DNA from 2 places in the Caballeronia sp. M23-90 genome. Region 2 is predicted to be linked to the other one. Evidence: predicted binding sites of a transcription regulator. Region 2 holds the regulator's gene; the other holds the start of a gene.
The links. Region 2 encodes HrcA, which represses chaperone genes, less so after heat shock. Its sites were predicted from a motif close to TTAGCACTCNNNNNNNNNGAGTGCTAA; they were not measured.

Region 1: the regulator HrcA is predicted to act here: its motif matches at 1,337-1,363, upstream of ACRXB1_RS11600 (co-chaperone GroES).

What each region holds. Positions count from the first base shown of each region.
Region 1 covers NZ_JBSIPA010000087.1:4,095-6,812, reverse strand. The annotation lists gene ACRXB1_RS11610 (ArsI/CadI family heavy metal resistance metalloenzyme) at 1-446, opposite strand, end outside; gene ACRXB1_RS11605 (ArsR/SmtB family transcription factor) at 443-775, opposite strand; gene ACRXB1_RS11600 (co-chaperone GroES) at 1,445-1,735, shown strand; gene groL (chaperonin GroEL) at 1,842-2,718, shown strand, end outside.
Region 2 covers NZ_JBSIPA010000160.1:1,041-12,059, reverse strand. The annotation lists partial or broken gene ACRXB1_RS17110 (Hsp70 family protein) at 1-245, opposite strand, end outside; gene ACRXB1_RS17105 (thioredoxin family protein) at 441-836, opposite strand; gene grpE (nucleotide exchange factor GrpE) at 865-1,443, opposite strand; gene ACRXB1_RS17095 (hypothetical protein) at 1,899-2,060, shown strand; gene ACRXB1_RS17090 (RNA-binding S4 domain-containing protein) at 2,032-2,439, opposite strand; gene hemH (ferrochelatase) at 2,450-3,517, opposite strand; gene hrcA (heat-inducible transcriptional repressor HrcA) at 3,685-4,701, opposite strand; partial or broken gene ACRXB1_RS17075 (hypothetical protein) at 4,796-5,107, shown strand; partial or broken gene ACRXB1_RS17070 (3-phosphoshikimate 1-carboxyvinyltransferase) at 5,116-5,550, shown strand; gene cmk ((d)CMP kinase) at 5,606-6,286, shown strand; gene rpsA (30S ribosomal protein S1) at 6,484-8,199, shown strand; gene ACRXB1_RS17055 (integration host factor subunit beta) at 8,220-8,558, shown strand; gene ACRXB1_RS17050 (lipopolysaccharide assembly protein LapA domain-containing protein) at 8,856-9,149, shown strand; gene lapB (lipopolysaccharide assembly protein LapB) at 9,230-10,405, shown strand; gene ACRXB1_RS17040 (UDP-glucose dehydrogenase family protein) at 10,550-11,019, shown strand, end outside.

The DNA of each region.
Region 1 (2,718 bases), on a different contig from region 2:
CACAACGGATTCAGCAGGGAGCAACATGCGGCTGTTGATTGCGCTTTTGCTTGCGTTCGATCGTGGGACGCACCGTAGATCGGTGCAGCTTCGAGGGTTTTGAACGTCTCCCAAGCGACGCCCTGCGGATCGACCGTCCACACCTTATCCGACTTGGAGTAGCAACAGATGGTCTTCGTCTGTGTCTGTACCGGCAGCTTTGCCGCAGCGAAGCGTGCATTCATCTCTTCCAACTCTGCGTCGGTTTCAACCTGGATGCCGATGTGGTCAACGCCCGGTTTCGCGCCCCGCTGCGAAATCGCGAAATTGACGGCCGGATCGGTCAGTTCCCATTTGCAGTAATTGCTCTTGAGAACTGTGGGTTCTTTGTTGCCGAACATGGCGCTGTAGAACTGAATGCTGTCGCTGAGGTCTTCGACCGCGACATGGATATGCATGCGCTTCATGGTGTATCTCCGCAGCAGGCGGGGAGATCGCTCGCGGCACAGGTCGCGCCGGCGCAACAGTTCTCCGTCAGGAAGTCGATCAGACCTGTCATGGCGTCAAAATTCGCGGTGTAGATGATGAAGCGGCTTTCTTGCCGTGGCTTCACCAGGTCCGCATGTGACAGATCCTTGAGATGAAATGACAGACTTGAAGGGGAAAGCCCGAGCTGCTTCGCGATCTCACCAGCGGCCATGCCGTCTTGCCCGGCGACGACCAGCAGGCGGAAGATCGCGAGGCGCGATTCGTGGGCGAGGGCGCTCAACGCGCGTACGACGAGATCAGAGTCCATACGCAGAACGATAGAACATTCGATTCGATAATTCAAGTATTGTCGAAATATATTCGTGGCGCAAAGCTGTGGAGATGTATGAGGCGGGAGATCAGATTGTTCGAGCGACTGGTGCCACGCAAAAACCGACCGCTCAGTCAGTCTTAGGGTCCGTCGCTTTCGGGTCGACTAGCGACTGTCAACCACCACGTCGTTAGCGGTTTGTTGCCTCATTTCGCGTAGCGCGGTCTGCAACTAAGTTGCCAATCTTTCCGCCGCGCACTTACTTGCACCTTTCAATGGTGCTGAACCCGGCAAGATTCGGGTGTACCGCACATTGGCAGTTCTCGGCGTTCCACGGGATATACCTGAAACACGAATGACAACGTCCTCGTCAGATCACTTGAAGACGAGCTGTGGCGTTGCCTGTGATTTGCCGTATCGCCAAAAAGATTTCACGGTCGGTTGCGGTAAGCGCTGGCGAACGCCAGTTGAATTGTTGCAGTTAGATTCCGAAACCTGAGCGTATTTCTCGTCCTTCTCCATATCCTTCTTGAAATTACCGACTGGAGTGCCATATACTTAGCACTCGTCGCACGAGAGTGCTAACAGTTTTCCGGCCGGTGATTCTCTGAGTCGCCGGACGGGCTTCCCGCGTTTTTTATAGTCTCAGTTAAGAGAGGAGTGTGTATGAACCTTCGTCCTTTGCACGATCGCGTCATCGTTAAGCGTCTGGATCAGGAAACCAAGACTGCCTCGGGCCTCATCATCCCCGATGCTGCAGCTGAAAAGCCGGATCAAGGCGAAATCCTGGCCGTCGGCCCGGGCAAGCGCGATGACAAGGGTACGCAAAACGCCCTCGACGTCAAAGTGGGCGACCGCGTGCTGTTCGGTAAATACGCTGGTCAGACTGTCAAGGTCGACGGCAATGAACTGCTCGTGATGCGCGAAGAAGACATCATGGCCGTTCTGGTCAAGTAATCACCTTCAAGCCTGCGGCCTCCAGTCGGCGCGATCGAACCGCTTTCCCGCGACTCTCGCCCGACCTGGAACAAGCCAAAACTGAAACGAATCAAGGAGTTTGAATATGGCAGCTAAAGAAGTCGTATTTGGCGATATCGCCCGTGCAAAGATGGTTGAAGGCGTGAACATCCTGGCCAATGCGGTCAAGGTCACGCTGGGCCCGAAGGGTCGTAACGTCGTCCTGGAACGTAGCTTCGGCGGCCCGACGGTCACGAAGGACGGTGTTTCGGTTGCGAAAGAAATCGAACTGAAAGACAAGCTCCAGAACATGGGCGCGCAAATGGTGAAGGAAGTTGCTTCCCGCACCAGCGACAACGCCGGCGACGGCACGACGACGGCTACGGTCCTGGCCCAGTCGATCGTTCGCGAAGGCATGAAGTACGTTGCATCGGGCATGAACCCAATGGACCTGAAGCGCGGTATCGACAAGGCAGTGACCGCTGCTATCGAAGAACTGCGCAAGATCAGCAAGCCTTGCACGACGAACAAGGAAATCGCCCAAGTCGGCGCGATTTCGGCCAACAGCGATTCGTCGATTGGTGACCGCATTGCAGAAGCGATGGACAAGGTCGGCAAGGAAGGCGTGATCACGGTTGAAGACGGCAAGTCGCTGGAAGACGAGCTGGACGTGGTTGAAGGTATGCAATTCGACCGCGGCTACCTGTCGCCGTACTTCATCAACACGCCGGAAAAGCAAGTTGCCGTGCTCGAAAACCCGTTCGTGCTGCTGCACGACAAGAAGGTTTCGAACATCCGCGATCTGCTCCCGATCCTGGAACAGGTTGCGAAGGCTGGCCGTCCGCTGCTGATCATTGCTGAAGATGTCGAAGGCGAAGCTCTGGCTACGCTGGTTGTGAACAACATCCGCGGCATCCTGAAGACCGTTGCTGTCAAGGCTCCGGGCTTTGGCGATCGTCGCAAGGCCATGCTGGAAGACATCG
Region 2 (11,019 bases):
ACTTCCTTTTCGTCGAACCGACGGCCGATCAGTCGCTTGACTGCGTACAACGTGTTTTTCGGATTTGTCACCGACTGACGCTTTGCCGGCGCACCAACGAGGATTTCGTTGTCGTCGACATAAGCAATGATCGACGGCGTGGTACGCGTGCCTTCCGCGTTTTCGATCACTTTGACGGTGTTGCCTTCCATGATCGCCACGCACGAGTTCGTCGTGCCCAGATCGATACCAATGATTCTGCCCATTTTTATCACTCTCCTGACTTTGATCGCAGCGCATCCGGTTTTGCGTTTTCAACGTGTTTATCGTTCAAAAACGCTTCTCGATGCCCAAAATTTAACCCTGTACGCCAAATAAGAGCGTTCGCATCGTTTTCAAGACCAAAAACCGACGCAACCTCATTTTTTTTATCCTGACTGCAACTTTTTCGGGGAATCGGCTCACGCCTTCGCGCCGAGCATCCGGATCTTCTCGCGAGCAGCTTCCACAGCGGCCTTGAACTGCCCAAGTCCATGCCATGCGGTCGCGCGCCCAAGGCGCTTGCTGCGGTAAAAGAAAAACCACGTCGGCACGCCATGCAGCATGAAACGCCGGCCAAGGTCCCGGTGCTCGTAGACATTGCTGTGAAACCATTTCAAACCGAGCGCCCGGATTTCGTCCGGCTTGGCGAGCATCGCTTTCTTGGCAATCTCGCAGTTGAAGCACTCGAAACCCCAGAAAAACACCACAGCCAACTCGTCTCCCGCCGATACCAAGCCGGAATCGAACGTCTCGGCGCTCAATTCCTGCATCTCGAAAACGGAAAACGCAGTCGCATCGACGGGGATGTTGGCCATGACAAAGGTGATTTCAGCCTGACGATGTCTATTTCGGCGCGGCGACGGTCACGAGCGCCGGTCGCAAGACGCGGTCCGCAATCACGTAGCCTTTTTGCAGCACCGTGACAACCGTGTTCGCTTCCTGGTCGGCCGGAACCATCGAAATCGCCTGATGACGGTGCGGGTCGAATTTTTCGCCTACCGGATTGATTTCGACCACGCGCCCTTTTTCAAGCGCACCGGTCAACTGGCGCAGCGTCAACTCGACGCCTTCGCGAACTTTCGCAAGATCGGTCGATGAGTGCGCAAGCGCAGCTTCCAGGCTATCGAGCACGGGAAGCAGGTTTTCCGCAAAGTTTTCGATCGCGAATTTATGCGCCTTCTGGACGTCTTCCTGCGCCCGGCGCCGCACGTTTTCGGTTTCGGCTTTCGCGCGCAGAAACTCTTCCTGCAACGCTGCAGCCTTGGCCTGCGCTTCGGCGAGCAGAGCTTCGGTTTCGTTCACGTCGCCCGCTTCCGTCGCAAAAGCTGCGTCTGCCGGGTTCGGCTGCTGGGTATGTTGAGCCGCCGTTTCGTCGCCGGGCGTGGAATTCTGGCTCGCGGAGTTGTCTTGCGTGTTTTCCATGTCGCTTGAGATTTTTGCTAAGGATGAAAACGGATGAAATCGAAAGCACCGTTGCGGTTTCGATCCATCGGAAAGCTGCCGATGATACCTGCCGCGCCAACGTTGCTAAAACACCACGGTTGTATCGGCAGGTAGCACGAATGGATCGAGGCACGTCAATGCTTACCCTGAAAATGTAGTTGAGGCTGGCGTGAGCGTTTTCAAGGGGTTGCACGCGGTTTTCGGCGTCGTTTCTACAGTCCGGAAACGGCCCGTTACAACCATTTTCAGCCGGTGATCAGATTGAGATTGAGCCGGACGATCACGTCACCTACACTTCGATCATGTCTTCGGAAGCACTAGTTAACCCTAATCTTACGAAAGCCAGATTCCAAGTTGTTTATTCGCTGAAGTGAGCTGTTGAGCCAAAGTCAGCGTCCGTATTTCGAGCCGTTTGCGTTGCCACGAGGAGTGCCATGAAACTGACCTTAGCTATTGCGGTGGTCGCATTGGTACTCGTTGGCGGCACAACGACTATCTGCATGTCGGGCGCGGTGAACGATCACAACGTGGAGTATGGCGGCGTGTCCGCCACCATGGAAAGCCTGTTTAGTCAGCACCTGAAAGTTTGTCGATAATTCGCCGGTCCCGTTTGGTCGGCCGGCCTTGCAGCGCGGCCGCCGGTTCCCGGTACGTCTTTCTGCGCTCGCTCTCCGCCACGCGCTTCTCCCGGCCTGAATCTGTTTCCTTATAAAGCGTCTGCGCAACCGTTGCCGGGCCGCGTACTTCACAGATCCCCACCACGTCCACTTGCCAGAGCACGTGCTCGATTTCGATCTCCACCAGATCGCCGACCCGCACGTCTTTCGATGGCTTCACGTTCGCGCCGCCAATCCGCACGCGACCCTTCTCTACGGCATCGCTTGCGAGCGAACGCGTTTTAAAAAAACGCGCCGCCCACAGCCATTTGTCGATACGAAGGCGTGCGCTAGAATCGGTTGAGATGGCGTAGTTCATGGCTCGAACCTTATGCAGCGGCGCTCAAGGCTTGTGGCGTCTGAACCGGCCAGCCTTGCAGATGCTGCGCGACGATTTCCCCGAGCGCCTTGATCCACGCCGGCGATGCATTCAAGCAGGGGATCCGGTGAAACTCCTTGCCGCCGGCCTTCAGGAAGTCATCGCGCACTTCAATGCCGATTTCTTCGATCGTTTCCAGGCAATCCGACGTGAAGCCCGGGCAGAACACGTCAACGCGCTTCGCACCGGCGGCGCCCAGTTCGGCGAGCGTAGGAGCCGTGTACGGTTGCAACCATTCAGCGGGACCAAACCGCGACTGGAATGTCACGCGGCATTCGACCGGCGAAAGCCCGAGTGCCGCCATCAACAATGAACCCGTCTGTTGACACTGGTCGTGATACGGATCGCCGAGGTCCATCGTCCGTTTGGGAACGCCATGAAAGCTGAGCACCAGTCTGTCGCCCGAAGCGAAGTCCGGCTGCCCGTGCTGGCGCCAGTATTCGCGAACCTGCTCGACCAACGCGCCGATATACGCCGGATGGTCTGCGTAATGGCGAATCGTGCGCAATTCCGGCTGATTACGTACGCGCCGCAACGCATTGAACGCATCGTCAAAGGCGGTTGCCGTGGTCGATGACGAATACTGCGGGTACATGGGCACGAGCAACACGCGCTCAGCGCCTTCCAGCTTGAGCTGGTTCAGCATCGCGGGAATGCCTGGCGAACCGTAGCGCATCGCGTAATCGACGATTACATGGTAGTCGTTCACGGCAAAGAGTCGCCGTAGCCCCTCGACCTGCTTTTCCGTATAGACGCGCAGCGGCGAGCCTTCCGGCAACCAGACCTGAGCGTATTTCTTCGCCGACGCACGGCCGCGAAACGGCAGGATTGCCAGGCGCAGGATGACCTGCCACGCAATTGCGGGAATCTCCACCACGCGCGGGTCCGACAAGAACTGGGCGAGGTACTTGCGCACCGCTTTCGGCGTGGGCGCGTCCGGCGTGCCGAGGTTGATCAGCAGCACGGCAACGCGGTGCGAAGCGGAAGGCTGCGAGGGCAACTCGAGGTCGTAGCGCATATAAGAGAAGCTCGGCAAGCCAGCGTGATTGAGTAAAACCCATTATAGCGGCGCGTTTCGGAACGCAACATCGGCCGATCGGCCTAGTGGCGCGGCGGCTTCGCACGGGGCAAGATGAGTTGTCGGACGGGGGATTGCGGGATTTGCCCCCCCCCTTCGGAACCGGCTTATTGTTGACTGAGCGAGAGGGACAAGAGCCGCGCGGTGATATCGACTATTGGAATGACGCGGTTGTACGCCATCCGCGTGGGTCCGATTACACCGAGCGTGCCGACGATCTTCCCGTTCACCTCGTATGGCGCGGTCACCACGCTCATTTCCTCGATCGGCACGAGATTCGACTCGCCGCCAATGAATATCTGCACGCCCTGGGCGTGGCTCGACACGTCGAGTAATTGAAGGAGACTCGTCTTTTGATCAAATACGTCGAAAAGCTTGCGCAGCCGCGCCATGTCGGAGGAGAGGTCCGCCACTTCCAGCAGATTGCGTTCGCCGGAAATCAGCAGGGTCTCGCCGGGATCGGTCTCGTCCACGCTCGCGGCCACCGCTGCCTGCATCAGCGTTGTCATGTCGCCGCGAAGCGCGTCGATTTCCTCGCGAAGTCGGCGGCGTACTTCGTCGAAGGACAAGCCAGCGAAATTCGCGTTGATGTAATTCGACGCCTCGGTGAGTTGCGACGGCGAATAGTCACGCTGGGTCGCCATGATGCGGTTCTGAACGTCACCTTCAGGTGTGACGATGATCAGCAGAATGCGTTTGTCCGACAGCCGCATGAACTCGATCTGCTTGAACATATGGCTGCGGCGCGGCGTGAGAATGACGCCCGCGAATTGCGACAGATTCGAGAGAACGCTCGCGGCAGCGGCCACGATCTTCGCCGGTTCGCCGCCTTGCAGCTTGATCTTGACCGCGGAGGTCATGGCTTCGTCGTCGGTGGTTTCGACGGTCAGCATGGTATCCACGAAGAGCCGATAGCCGCGCGGCGTGGGAATCCGGCCCGCCGACGTATGGGGACTCACCACCAGCCCGAGGTCCTCCAGGTCCGACATCACGTTGCGGATGGTGGCGGGACTGAGCTCGAGGCCGGAGTAACGCGACAGCGTGCGAGAACCGACCGGCTGACCTTCTGCGATATATCGCTCGATCAGCGTTTTGAGGAGGGTCTGGGCACGTGGGTCTAGCATGGGGAAATTTTAGCTCAACGTGGTTGGAGCAGCGAACGCGGTGACTGGAGGAACAAGAGCAATCCGCCCTTTTTCATTCGTCCGTCATCAATTCATGTTGCACATCATTCTAACGAGAATTAACTGCCGCGCCGGAGCTTACCGTAACGGGACAGCCCGGAAACATCCCGGACCCGGTCCAAAGGTAATCCCGACGCGGCCCGCGGTTCTTTTCGACACTCACCTATGGTGTAATGCCGCCATGGATATTGGCACCCAATTCAAGACCGTCGCGCTCGTAGGGCGCAACAATACGCCCGGCATCAGGGAGCCGTTGACGGCGCTCGCCGCCTGCATCGCGAAGCGCGGCTTCGACGTCGTGTTCGAAGCCGATACGGCGCAGGAAGTCGGCGTGACCGATTATCCAACGTGATGCTTGGCGACGACTGGATCGAAGTACGCGGCGTGGAATCGGACGACGGCAGGCTGATGCCCATCGACATGGATTTCAACCTGATCCCCGACGCGGCCATGACCATTGCAGTTGCCGCGTTGTTCGCCAACGGCACGACCACGCTGCGCAATATCGCGAGCTGGCGCGTGAAGGAAACCGACCGCATCGCCGCGATGGCCACCGAACTGCGCAAGGTCGGCGCAACGGTCGAGGAGGGTGCGGACTACCTCGTGGTCACGCCGCCGGGGCAGCTGACGCCGAACGCGGCTATCGACACCTACGACGACCATCGGATGGCCATGTGTTTTTCGCTCGTGAGCCTGGGCGGCGTGCCGGTGCGCATCAACGACCCGAAGTGCGTGGCGAAGACCTTCCCCGACTATTTCGAGCAATTTGCCAAGCTGGCGAAGGCGTGATGACCGTGACTAATATATATAAGCGTGCCGTTTTCGGCCGACCCGGACGCCTGCGATGAAACCGACCCGTCCTTTTCATCAAACGCCCGTCATCACCATCGATGGCCCGACGGCCTCCGGCAAAGGCACGGTCGCCGCCGTGGTCGCGGCCACGCTGGGTTTCCATCTGCTCGATAGCGGCGCGTTGTATCGGCTGACGGCGCTGGCAAGCGCGCGCTACAACATAGAACCCGATCACGGCGATGCACTCGCGGAACTGGTCGCCGAGCTTCACATCACATTTCGCGAGGGCTTGGCACAGCTCGACGGCGTGGATGTCTCCACCGAAATCCGTGCTGAAGAAATTGGCAAGCGCGCCTCGGCGATCGCGGTCCACCCACAGGTTAGGACCGCGCTGATTGCCCGCCAGCGGGCCTTCCGCAGGCCTCCGGGGCTGGTCGCGGACGGCCGCGACATGGGAACCGTTATTTTCCCCGACGCAACACTCAAGGTATTCCTCACGGCGAGCGCAGAAGCGCGCGCCGCGCGGCGGCATAAGCAATTGATACAAAAAGGCTTTTCTGCTAATATGGAAGACTTGCTGCGAGATTTGCGCGAGCGGGACGCACGGGACAGCAGCCGTGCAGCCGCACCGCTCAAGCCCGCAGTGGACGCGAAGACGCTGGACACCTCCGGGCTATCCATCGACCAGGCGGTCGATCAGATCATCGGTTGGTACACCGCAATTCGCGTGTAAGGTGCTGGAACCTTGCTGGAATCTGATTGCAATCGTTGCAAAAAGCCGACAAGTCCGTTGGCTTTGCGTTGGAGCTCCATGAGAAACATGGAGCGTGTATTAACCCCTCAACCCCGTGTGGCGCTCGTTTTTTCTTGCAATTGGCCCGAATGTTTCGGGCAGGCAAACGCGAAGTAGCCGCGCAACTATAGATTTTTATGTCCGACCTGCAAACATCTACCCCGAATACCGAATCTTTTGCGGCTCTGTTCGAAGAGTCGTTGACCAAGCAGGACATGCGTGCGGGTGAAGTCATTTCCGCCGAAGTCGTGCGCGTCGACCACAATTTCGTGGTCGTCAACGCGGGTCTCAAGTCCGAAGCCTACATTCCGCTCGAAGAATTCCTGAACGACGCGGGCGAGGTAGAAGTGCAGGCGGGCGACTTTGTTTCAGTGGCCATCGACGCCCTGGAAAACGGTTATGGCGACACGATCCTGTCGCGCGACAAGGCGAAGCGTCTGGCTTCGTGGCTGTCGCTGGAAAAAGCGCTCGACAACAACGAACTCGTGACCGGCACGATCACGGGCAAGGTCAAGGGCGGCATGACCGTGATGGTCAACGGCATCCGCGCGTTCCTGCCGGGTTCGCTGGTTGACACGCGTCCGGTCAAGGACACGACCCCGTACGAAGGCAAGACCCTCGAATTCCGCGTGATCAAGCTCGACCGCAAGCGCAACAACGTTGTGCTGTCGCGCCGTGCCGTGATCGAAGCGACCCAAGGCGAAGAGCGCGCAAAGCTGCTCGAAACGCTGAAGGAAGGCGCTATCGTGGAAGGCGTGGTCAAGAACATCACCGACTACGGCGCATTCGTGGACCTCGGCGGTATCGACGGCCTGCTGCACATCACGGACATCGCATGGCGTCGTGTGCGTCACCCGAGCGAAGTGCTGTCGGTTGGCCAGGAAGTCACCGCGAAGATCCTCAAGTTCGACCAAGAGAAGAACCGCGTCTCGCTGGGTATCAAGCAACTCGGCGACGATCCGTGGGAAGGCATTTCCCGCCGTTACCCGTCGGGCACGCGCCTGTTCGGCAAGGTCACCAACATCACCGACTACGGCGCATTCGTCGAAGTGGAATCGGGCATCGAAGGCCTGGTTCACGTGTCGGAAATGGACTGGACGAACAAGAACGTTGCACCGTCGAAGGTTGTGCAACTCGGTGACGAAGTCGAAGTCATGGTTCTCGAAATCGACGAAGACCGCCGCCGTATCAGCCTCGGCATGAAGCAGTGCAAGCCGAACCCGTGGGACGACTTCAGCCGCAACTTCAAGAAGGGCGACAAGCTGGAAGGCGCCATCAAGTCGATCACCGACTTCGGCGTGTTCATCGGCCTGCCGGGCGGCATCGACGGTCTGGTTCACCTCTCGGACCTGTCGTGGAGCGAAACGGGCGAAGAAGCGGTTCGCAAGTACAAGAAGGGCGACGAAGTTCAGGCAATCGTCTTGGGCATCGACGTGGAGAAGGAACGCATCTCGCTGGGTATCAAGCAGCTCGAAGGCGATCCGTTCAGCAACTTCGTGGCAATGAACGACAAGGGCGCGACGGTTGACGGCGTGGTCAAGTCGGTTGACGCGAAGGGTGCAGTCGTGACGTTGACGGCAGACGTGGAAGGTTATCTGCGTGCGTCGGAAATCGCTCAGGACCGCGTGGAAGATGCTCGCAACGTGCTGAAAGAAGGCGACAAGGTCAACGCGATGATCATCAACATCGATCGCAAGTCGCGTGGCATCAACCTGTCGATCAAAGCCAAGGATTCGGCTGAGCAACAGGAAGCAATCCGTGGTCTGGCTTCGGCTGACTCGAGCACGGCTGCAACCGGCACGACGAACCTTGGCGCGCTGTTGAAGGCCAAGCTCGACGGCCAGAACGGCTAAGCCGCAGGTATTGCTGCAGCATGACCAAATCGGAATTGGTCGCCCAACTGGCGCTGCGATTTCCGCAACTTGTACTTAAAGATGCGGATTTCGCTGTGAAGACGATGCTCGATGCAATGTCGGACGCCCTGGCCAACGGCCATCGCATCGAAATTCGCGGCTTCGGCAGTTTCGGCCTCAATCGCCGGCCATCGCGTGTTGGCCGCAATCCCAAGTCAGGCGAGAAGGTGCTGGTACCGGAAAAATTCGTACCGCATTTCAAACCGGGCAAGGAGTTGCGGGAACGTGTCGACGGACGCGCGGGCGAACCGCTGAAACAGTCGAATGAGCCGGATAGCGACGAAGACGACGATGTTTGACCGGCGTCCAGATTCCTACCGGTTCGCGCGCTGCGCAGTCAGTGGCAAATGACCGAAAAAGCACCCGTAAGGGTGCTTTTTTTATGTCTGCGCGCTTCGAACGGGGTGACTGTTCCAATGTCTGGTCGGGCCGATCGACTAGTCGCATTCAGCCTTTGCGCCTCGCGCCATACGCATCAATTACAATACCGGACGCTCATGGGCTCCGGCGATGTGGCGCGCGCTTTGCGCTCCTCATCCATGCCCTCCGTCCGGTTGTGCCTGCTTTATTCAGTTACCGCCGTCAAAGAGACCCCTATGAAATTTTTTGTCTGGCTGATTCGTATCCTCGTTTTCGTCGTGTTGCTGGTGCTCGCCCTCGCCAACACGCAAACGGCGACGCTCAATTTCCTCGCCGGTTATTCGTGGGACGCACCGCTCATCTTGATTGGGCTGGCGTTTTTCGTGGTCGGACTGCTGGCCGGCTTGCTGTCCTCGCTACCAACCGTGTTCCGCCTGAGGATGGAAAATGCCCGGCTCAAACGGGAATTGCGCACGGCGCGGGATGTGCCTGTCGTGCCGCTGGACCCGCCCATGCCGCCGCTGATCTGATAGGCCGCGGCCGGTGTTGCTTCGTGCAGCCGGCCGCGCCTTGTACGTGGTCCGGTATTTAACCTCTAACAAGAATTCGCATGGATCTAGACTTCTGGTGGCTGCTTGTCATTCCGGTCGCGTTTGCTCTTGGCTGGATGGCTTCCCGCTATGATCTGAAAACGCTGCTGTCCGAAAACGCCAACCTGCCGCGCTCGTACTTTCGCGGCCTCAATTTCCTGCTGAACGAGCAACACGACAAGGCCATCGATGCATTTATCGAAGTGGCGAAGCTCGATCCCGAAACCATCGAATTGCACTTTGCGCTTGGCAACCTGTTTCGCCGGCGCGGTGAAACCGACCGCGCGATTCGCGTGCACCAGAACTTGCTGAGCCGTCCGGATCTTCCTGTCGCCGAGCGCGACCACGCGCTGTACGAACTCGGACAGGATTTCCTGAAAGCAGGCCTTCTTGACCGCGCCGAAGAAACGTTCCGGTCGCTCGAGGCGGGTGAGTACGCGCTGGGCGCGCAACGTGCGCTCCTGACCATTTACGAGATCGAGAAGGACTGGAACAAGTCGATCACGACGGCCGAGCGCATCGAAGAAATGGGTGCGGCCTCGCTGGCCAAGGAAGTTGCCCAATTCCACTGCGAACTCGCGCAAGAAGCGCTGCAGCGTAAGAATCCCGCCGACGCACGCGCCGAGTTGAAGCTCGCCCTCGCGGCGAATCCGGAAAACGTACGTGCGACTATCCTGGTAGGAGACGTCGATGCATCCGGCGGCGATCTCGAAGCTGCGATTGCGTGCTGGCGTCGCGTGGAGGCGCAGAATGCGGCCTATCTTCCGCTGGTCGCGGAGAAACTGGTTCAGGCGTACACGCAACTCGGCAGGACGGCGGAAGGCGTGGATCTGCTGGTCGATTTTGTGAACCGCTATCCGACCAACGATCTGCTCGACGTCGCATTCAAGCATGTCTCGGAGCTGCGCGGTCTCGACGCCGCGCACACGCTCGCGCGCCATCAGATGCAGACGTCGCCGAACCTGGCCGGCATGACGCGGCTGCTGGAGGCGCAAGTTGCTACTGCAGAAGAACCGCGCCGCAGCGAACTGGAACTCATGCGCGCGCTGGTCAAGCAGCGGACCAAGAATTTGCCGCGCTACACGTGCCAGAATTGCGGTTTTCGCGCGCGTCTTTTTTATTGGCAATGCCCGGGCTGCAGTGGCTGGGAAACCTATGCGCCGCGCCGGGTCGAGCCGATCACCACTGCCGCGTGAGGCGGCTGCATCGATCGCCGGCGTTCAACCGCCATCGCCCGTCAGGACCACCGTCCTGTGCGGTGCATGTAATGTTTATCCGATCGGACTTCGTGGCCCTTGCGGCCTGATTTTTCGACACTCACCGGATTCTCCGGAACGCATATGAAAATATCCATTATCGGGACGGGCTACGTCGGACTTGTGACCGGCGCATGCCTCGCTGAAATCGGCAACGACGTGCTCTGCCTCGACGTCGATCCGACCAAGATCGACATCCTCAACAGCGGCGGCGTGCCGATCCACGAACCGGGTCTCCACGAGATGCTCAAGCGCACTCGTGCAGCCGGGCGGATCCGCTTTTCGACCGATATCAAGGAAAGCGCCGAGCATGGCGAGATCCAGTTCATCGCCGTCGGCACGCCGCCGGACGAGGACGGTTCCGCCGACCTGCAATACGTGCTCGGAGCGGCGCGCAATATCGGGCGGTACGCGAACGGCTTCAAAGTCATCGTCGATAAATCCACAGTCCCGGTCGGCACGGCGCAGCACGTTCGCCGGGTGATCGAGGAGGAATTGCGCGCACGCGGCATCGAACCGACGGGACAGAACGGCTTTTCCGTGCTGTCGAATCC